Regions from separate parts of the Mediterraneibacter sp. 210702-DFI.3.120 genome, predicted to be linked through region 1. Evidence: riboswitches for the same ligand, from Rfam matches in the RefSeq annotation. Region 1 holds a riboswitch; the other holds the start of a gene.

Region 1 (4,435 bases):
TTATTTCGATGTTGTGACTGTAGGTGCAACGATCAACGTAATGATGGCAGCAGCTATGGCTGACGGTCTTACGATCATGGAGAACGTAGCGAAAGAGCCACATGTTGTAGATGTAGCGAACTTCCTGAACAGCATGGGAGCAAATATCCGTGGTGCAGGAACAGACGTGATTAAGATCCGTGGAGTGAAGTCCCTGCATAAGGCAGAGTACTCCATCATTCCGGATCAGATCGAAGCAGGAACATTTATGTTTGCCGCTGCAGCAACACGCGGAGATGTGACAGTGCTCAATGTGATTCCGAAGCATTTAGATGCAACGATCTCCAAGCTGGTAGATATCGGATGTGAAGTGGAAGAATTTGACGATGCAGTCCGTGTAGTGGCTAAGAGACGTCTGAAAAGTACACAGGTGAAGACATTACCATATCCGGGATATCCGACAGATATGCAGCCACAGATCGGGGTTGTGCTTGCACTCGCGAAGGGAACAAGTACGATCACAGAAAGTATCTTCGAGAATCGTTTTAAATATTTAGATGAGCTGGCACGTATGGGTGCGAATATCAAAGTTGAAGGCAATTCAGCAACGATCGAGGGTGTTGAGAAATTTACGGCAGCAAGAGTCAGCGCGCCGGATCTTCGTGCAGGAGCTGCGCTTTGCATCGCAGGACTTGCAACAGAAGGAATTACGATCGTAGATGATATTGTTTATATCCAGAGAGGATACGAACGCTTTGAAGAGAAACTCAGAAGTCTGGGTGGAATCATCGAGAAAGTGTCCAGTGAAAAAGAGATTCAGAAATTCAAATTAAAAGTTGGCTAAACCGAGGTTACTGTTTACAACAAGCTGCGGCCGGCAGCGAGCCGATACAGACAGAATCCGAAGAAATATGATGTGGGAACGTATGCAGGTGTCGGAACGAAAGTTCTGATACCTGTTTTCAGTTTATATGTCAGGAGTTATGGCGTAATAGGCGATCAGGCAGGTCGAATGAAACAGTGGCGGGATATTAATAAGAAAACAGCAGGAGCAACGAACGATGAATGAATTTGAACAGGCAGAAGAACGGAGAAAAAGACAGAGAGAAGAAATCAAACAAAAGAGGATCAGACAGCTCAGACGAAGAATGACTATTTCCGGCTGTATTTTGTTGTGCATAATCATAGCGCTGGCAGCCTTTGCAGTCAATGTGGCTAAGAAAAAGAAACTGGCAGCAGAACAGAAAAAGCAGCTGGAGCAGGAAATTGCACAGATGAATGAATCGCTGAATGACTGCTACAACACTTTCCTGACGGATAATGGAGTGTCAGCGGAAAAGTCTGATGTTACAGCATTTACGAAATGGCTGGAAAAGAACTATTCTGAAGAGATGGATGATTTATTTCCAGTCTATCAGAAGAATAAAAAGATAACAGCGCAGGATATTTATGATTCCTTTGGAGCAACTTTGCATGTTCTGTCAGATACATACGAGGGAAAATTAAAGGATGAAGCTACCGCTGCGAAGAATCATATCTATGAGAAGAAGGCAGCAGAGAACGGAACCGTGCAGATCACAGCAGCAGGTGACCTCTGTCTGGAGGAAGATGGATATGTTCTCGATTATTATGATACGGTAAATGACCTATCCAAATGCATTTCCAAGACAATTCTGGATCAGACAAATGCAGCAGATATTTTCTTCCTGAACCATGAATATTGTATCAGTGACCGTGGAACCCCGCTGGAGGATAAGTATTATGTATTCCGTGCAAAACCAGAACGCATGAAGTTGCTGGAACAGATGGGAACAGATATTGTTTCAATTGCGAATAATCACATTTACGATTATGGTGCAGATGCGATGGATGATACGATCGATCTGTTAGATCAAGCGAAGATCACTCATGTTGGAGGCGGAACGAATCTGGATGAGGCAAAGCAGCCGACTTATTATATCATTAACGGAATCAAGATCGGATTTGTGGCAGCTTCCGAGGGAGAACAGTATAAATTTACACCGGAAGCAACAGATTCAACGACAGGTATTCTTACATCCTACGACACAACAGAGTATAATCAGGTGATCGCGGATGCATCAAAGGAATGTGATTATCTGATCGCATATGTTCATTGGGGAACAGAAGATGAGGATATGTATAATTCAACACAGACAGAGCATGGAAAAGAATTCCTGAAGTCAGGAGCAGATATCGTGATCGGAGGTCATCCGCATGTACTTCAGGGAATTGAATATACAGAAGATGGACCTATTGTATACAGTCTGGGCGATTTCTGGTTTAATGATGAGACAAAATACACAGGACTTCTGAATCTTGAGATTACATCAGAAGGATTGAAACAGATGTCCTTTACACCGTGTGAGCAGAAAGACAGCCAGACACAGTATCTGAATAATGCAGAGTCCCAGAGAGCACTTTTTGATCACTTGCAGGAGATTTCACCGAATATTACGATTGATGATACAGGTGTGATCACGGAGTTGAAAGATGTTGATGCAGAATCATAGAAATATAAAAGTTTTATCAACTTCAGAAAACGGTATTGACATAATCAACAAGGTGTTGTATAGTCTGATACGAAACAAAATTAAATAGATGATACTTTCTCTTATTCAGAGCAGTGGAGATACAAAGGATCTAAGAAGCTGCGGCAACCCCTCGTAATAGGAAGGTGCCAACCTGAGCGAGTTATTTCGAACAATAAGAGGATTGTTAAGATAAACTGACAGTCCGCTTGATGCGGGCTGTTTTCATTATTGGCAATGTAAGCAAATGAAGACAGCACAAGCGAGAGAAAGTGAGATATTGCTGTGGGGACAGCAATCGGAAAGGAGAACAGATATGGAAAGAGAAAAGATTTTATTTACATCAGAATCAGTAACTGAGGGACACCCGGATAAGATGTGTGACCAGATTTCAGATGCGATCCTTGATGAACTGATGAGACAGGACCCGATGAGCCGTGTGGCATGTGAGACATGCTGTACAACAGGTCTTGTAATGGTTATGGGAGAGATTACAACACAGGCTTATGTAGATATCCAGAAGATCGTTCGTGACACTGTTCGTGAGATCGGATACACAAGAGGAAAATATGGATTTGATGCTGATACATGTGGCGTGATCACAACACTGGATGAGCAGTCAGCAGATATCGCACTCGGAGTAGATAAAGCACTTGAGGCGAAAGAGAACAAGATGTCAGATGAAGACATCGAGGCGATCGGAGCAGGAGACCAGGGTATGATGTTCGGCTATGCTTCTGATGAGACAGAAGAGTATATGCCTTACCCGGTTGCAATGGCTCATAAGCTTGCACGTCAGCTGACAAAGGTTCGTAAAGACGGAACACTTACTTACCTTCGTCCGGATGGAAAGACACAGGTTACAGTAGAGTACAACGAAGACGGTTCTGTAAAGCGTCTGGATGCAGTTGTTCTTTCTACACAGCATGACCCGGATGTAACTCAGGAGCAGATTCATGAGGATATTAAGAAATATGTATTCGATGAGATCATTCCGGCAGAACTCGTAGACGAAGAGACAAAGTTCTTCGTAAACCCGACAGGACGTTTCGTGATCGGTGGACCACACGGAGACAGTGGACTGACAGGACGTAAGATTATCGTTGATACTTACGGCGGAATGGCTCGTCACGGTGGCGGTGCTTTCTCCGGAAAGGACTGTACAAAGGTAGACCGTTCTGCAGCTTATGCAGCACGTTATGCAGCAAAGAATGTTGTAGCAGCAGGACTTGCTAAGAAATGTGAGATTCAGCTTTCTTATGCAATCGGTGTTGCACAGCCGACATCTATCGCAGTTGATACATTCGGAACAGGAAAACTTTCTGATACAAAACTGGTTGAGATCCTTCGTGAGAACTTTGATTTCCGTCCGGCAGGAATCATCAAGATGCTGGATTTGAGAAGACCGATCTACAAACAGACAGCAGCTTACGGACATTTTGGACGCAACGACCTGGATCTTCCATGGGAGAAGCTGGACAAGGTTGACGATTTAAAGAAATATCTGTAAGATAGAAATATCTGATACAAGCACCGGAAGGTGTCTGACACCCGTCATAAAGTGTCAGGCACCTTTTTCAATACGGAAAGGAGATGCTTCTATGAAATTACGTACCAAACTGATTATTGCTTTTGTAGTCGTTATGATCTTTCCTGTAACATTTGCACTGATCGCAATGCATGCATTTGTTCCGGGAAGAGGGGCAGAGATACAGCAGCTGTATCTGATCGCAGTTGTCCTTACGACAGCATTTCTAATCTTGTGGATCTACAGATCGGTATCGGTCCCGCTGGAGAAACTTCAGAGAGCTGCACGCAATATCAAAGAGGGTAATCTTGACTTTGAAATCAAGGCAGAATCAAATGACGAGATCGGACAACTCTGTCAGGACTTTGAAGAGATGCGT
Region 2 (4,435 bases), on a different contig from region 1:
TATTTTTTTAAGCGTGATATATATTAAGTGTATACAAAAACATGCGCATTCTTTTAAAGTTGTCTATAAATCTTAAACTCCTCAAGAAAGGAGGAAAATCATGAAAAATTTGTATCAAAATTAAGATATAAGAAGTCCTCCTCATTCACTTCGCAGACCTTGATACTCTTATCTGTTTTTTCTGCCTCTTTATAAAATTCCAGATCCTTCTTATCAATCACTTGGAACTTTGGGCCAATGTTCCGGTTTCCTTTACTGTACCATCTTCTTTGTAGATGATATAACTTACCCTATGTGATGTCACATTTTGATCTTCTAGTGTCTCTGCTGCGACCGCCGTAGAACATGCTACAGAAATTATCATTGCAAGAGAAAGAAAAAAAACAATCGTTCGCTTTAAAATTGTTTTCATAAAAACATTTACCTCCTTTATTTTCCACACTTCCTGTTACCTGTATATACAATGGAACATTAAAAAAGTTGCATAATTTTAAAAAAAATTGAAGTTTCCTATAATAAAAAAATGAGAGAGAGTGCGATCACCTAACCTGGTAATCGCACTCTCTCTCATAACCGTTTTTTACTATTTAATAACTATTTTTCCTTCCTTTAAAGATATAGGATCTGAGCTTACACCTAAAAGACAGATATAATATTCTCCGGATTTTTCTGCAGTTAATTCAAAGGTTTGATTTAATTCTTTACGAGGCTCTGATTTTCCATCTAATATTTCACCGTCACAGATATAAAAATACATGATTCCCTGGCCATTTCCACCGTTTGTTTCCGCTTCATATTCCGTTGCCTGAATCATTAAGGTTTCTCCCTCATTTAATTCCCAGCCTGATCCGTCTTCCTGCTCAAAAATGACTAAATCATTGTTGCCAAATATAATTTCCGGAGTAATATATTGTCCGGCGTCACCGGATACAGCAAATTCTGTTATACTGTTTGGACTAATGCTTACGTTTTTGTATGATTTAATACGAGCTGTTGTTTCCCAAATTCCATCTGAAGGTTCATCCGGAACCTCTATCTCTTCATCAGCTCCTATTATCTGTCCTTCTCCATGAAGTCCTTTTCCAACTAAATGCCGGTTGCTGTCATCAATTAATGCTGCACCGTAGTTGTGAGCAATAGCAAGAATAGACGACATTGCAGCAAGAGCTGCAACCAGTAAAACACTCTTGATAGCAAAATGCCTTTTTCTCACGATTTTCTGATCATGGATCATATCTGTTACATCTTTACAAGTTCTATCTGAAGAAAACATATCATCGGTTTCATCATTAAACATATCATTTTCTTCTAATATTTCATAAGCAACATCTGAAATGTTAGTAAACATATCGTTATACGAAATTTTCATACTGATTTCCTCCTTCTTCCAAAAATTTTTTCATCTTCTCTTTGCAGCGTTTGAGTTTGCTTTTTACTGTGGATGCCGGAATACCTGTAATGCGGGAAATATCGGCTATTTTCTCATTTTGAAAATAAAACAGAACTAATATTAACTGCTCATCCTTATTCAGTTTTCTCAGAGCATTTGCCAGCAGTAATCTCAATTCAACCTGGTTAAAATCATCGGAAATATCTGCTATGACCTCATCATTTATCTGGTAATCTGGTATGCATTTTTTCTTTTCATTTATAGCTGTATTTCTGGCCAATATGCCTAAATAACCTTTTATTGTAACGCTTTTCGATGGATCAATTTTATTAGCTTTATGCCACAAGGTAAAAAAGATCTGATTAACCACACCCTGAAGATCAATTTTATGAGAGTAACTGCCTAAGATACTGTATACAATTTTTCCGACATAAGCATGATATTCCGAAATTATTATTGCTAACGCTGATTCATCTCCTTTTTGGATTCGTCTAATTAGTTCATTCTCATCATAATAATTACTCAATACGTTCCACCTCCCACCTTCTTTTCATCTCTTTACCTTATATACAAAAGTCATATGAAAAAAGTTGCAGCCATCCATTATATTTTTACAAGTTTCCCTGTATACGGCTCGAGCCTTGATGACTACTAATCCTTTTATACATAAGTAGGATTAGCAGCGGCAACTCGATTCTTTGCTATTTTTCTTTTTCTCCTGATGAATTCTTTTCGTTTCTCAAAATATTCTATGTTCCTATAGGGATTCATTCCTTGTTTTAGCTTAGGATACCGGTTGATGAATCATTCCTTGTGTTATTATACACAAAGGAGCTGAGTACATACAATTGTAACCAGCTCCTTTGTCTTTTCCAGGGTAATCAAAGTTTATCTTAACAATCCTCTTATTGTTCGAAATAACTCGCTCAGGTTGGCACCTTCCTATTACGAGGGGTTGCCGCAGCTTCTTAGATCCTTTGTATCTCCACTGCTCTGAATAAGAGAAAGTATCATTTATTTAATTTTGTTTCGTATCAGGCTATACAACACCTTGTTGATTATGTCAATACCGTTTCCTGAAGTTGATAAAACTTTTATATTTTGTTACCGTTCACACTACGTGCGACCAGTATTTTTTCATCTCTATTTCAATATCACTCGTGTATAACTACTGGTGTTCCCATCTCTAACATATCATATAAAGAAGCTGCCTGATCCAACGGCATATTAATACAACCATGCGAGCCTGCCGAAGTCTGATACCTGTTTCCACCAAACGCCGACTGCCAGATTGCATCATGAAATCCGATTCCCGTCCATGTAACACGCATCCAATAAGAAACTTTCGTTCTATAAATAGGTTCTCCTGTGCTTGGATTTGTTTCTCCAGTAAGTACTTTATCTCTTTTCATTTCAAGAATAGAATATACCCCTGATGGAGTCGCTCTGTTCGGATCACTTGCAAGTCCTGTAACAATATCTGTTTCTAATTGTACTGAACCATTCACAATATACCACATATGCTGCGTTGAAAGATCTACCTCAACATATGTATCTCCCCAATCCTGCTGCGAATGAGATGCTACCGTTTTTTCATACACCGGTTCTCTTTCTACTCTTTCACCACTTTTAATATTCTCAATCAATTTCCTGATTTCTTCTGGCTCGTCGACTGACCAACCATATGTTCCTCCCGAAACACTTGCTGTTTTTCCCGTCGGTGTCGTAATAGAACGTATTTTTCCAATGGAATCGTATGTAGAGCAAAATTCATTCATCCATTCTTTTACTTTCGTTTCATCAATACTAACCTCCATTTTATCATTCCATGTAAGCCATGAAGCGTTTTGTCAAGTGCTTTTTTGAGTTATTGACGCAACATAGGCTCTTTTTTCCACGATAAAGCCCCACGCGGTCATACATGGGGCTGTGGGATTATGGTTGAAGTGACGAAGTGGCAAAGTGGCAAGGTATCTGGGTTTTGCCACTTGGATTTTGCCAGTTCACTTTTTTAGGGCGTGATACCATGCTGCGCCGATACGCTTTGAAGTAATGCGCCCGTCAAGGTTTTTCTTTGCCGCCCGGACAGTACGGGCAGAAATCCCCGCGTCGGCTGCGGCTTTCTCTATGTCCTCGCTGGCAAATTCTTTTCCGTCTGCCAGTAGGTCAAGTATCAGCTTTTCAGCCTGTTCGGTTTTGGTGGCGTTGTTGCCGCCCGCGCCGGACAGCAGCTCGTCGGCAGTTATATCATATTCGCCTATCCACTCAAAGCCTGTTTCCGGGTCAAGGCAAAAGGCAACGGGCTTTCCCTCCGGCGCAAGGGAAGATTTGTCGTGAATGATAACGCGCACATTCGGCTCACGCTTCACGCGCCCGATTAAAAGGACGCTCCTTGCTGCGGCTCTAAAGTCGATAGAACCTAAGCCCCTGTATGCGCTCTGTCCTCCGGCAGCTTTGTTAAGGTGTCCGATAAGGATAACGGCGCACCCGGTACGCTCCGCAACTTCGGCAAGGCGGCGAAAAATGGGGCGCACCTCGTTTGCCTTGTTCATGTCGGCTTTGTCGCCCATATACGCCTGTATGGGGTCAAGGATAATCAGACGCGCCCCGTTCTGTATGATTGCTTTCTCTATGCGCTCGTCGGACAGGGTAAGCTCCCGTTTTGCTTCATCAATCACAAGCACCCGGTCAAGGTCTGCTGCGGCTTCTATCAAGCGGGGCTTGACGGTATCGCCCAAACCGTCCTCGGCGGTCTGATAAATCACTTGAAACGGCTGTATGGGCTTCATGCCCGGAAGCGTCCCGCCAGTACTACAGGCAACGGCAAGGCGCAGCGCAAAGGTGGTCTTTCCCTCGCCGGGGTTGCCCTGTACTATGGTTACTTTCCCAAAGGGGATATACGGTTTCCATAGCCATTCAACGGTCTGTGTGTCAACCTCGCTCATGCGGATAATCTCAACGGTTTCTTCCTGCGGCGGTTCTTTCAAGCCATAGACAGCTTCCCGCAGATATTTTCCGTCTGTGATTTCATTCCGGCGCGTCTGC

The links. A riboswitch is a leader RNA that binds a small molecule or an ion and turns the genes downstream of it on or off. The one in region 1 is predicted to bind S-adenosylmethionine.
Region 2: it holds a riboswitch for S-adenosylmethionine, as region 1 does, so the genes downstream of both, LI162_RS13860 (RNA polymerase sigma factor) here and metK (methionine adenosyltransferase) in region 1, are expected to answer to the same signal.

The regions. Positions count from the first base shown of each region.
Region 1 is NZ_JAJCNG010000007.1:85,345-89,779, reverse strand. Features, by position in the region: gene LI162_RS05570 (UDP-N-acetylglucosamine 1-carboxyvinyltransferase) at 1-823, shown strand, start outside; gene LI162_RS05565 (hypothetical protein) at 896-1,048, shown strand; gene LI162_RS05560 (CapA family protein) at 1,041-2,510, shown strand; SAM riboswitch class I at 2,609-2,710, shown strand; gene metK (methionine adenosyltransferase) at 2,845-4,038, shown strand; gene LI162_RS05550 (sensor histidine kinase) at 4,130-4,435, shown strand, end outside.
Region 2 is NZ_JAJCNG010000032.1:21,250-25,684, reverse strand. Features, by position in the region: gene LI162_RS13870 (hypothetical protein) at 218-412, opposite strand; gene LI162_RS13865 (hypothetical protein) at 584-1,369, opposite strand; gene LI162_RS13860 (RNA polymerase sigma factor) at 1,353-1,916, opposite strand; SAM riboswitch class I at 2,293-2,394, opposite strand; gene LI162_RS15785 (L,D-transpeptidase family protein) at 2,545-3,207, opposite strand; gene LI162_RS13850 (AAA family ATPase) at 3,394-4,435, opposite strand, start outside.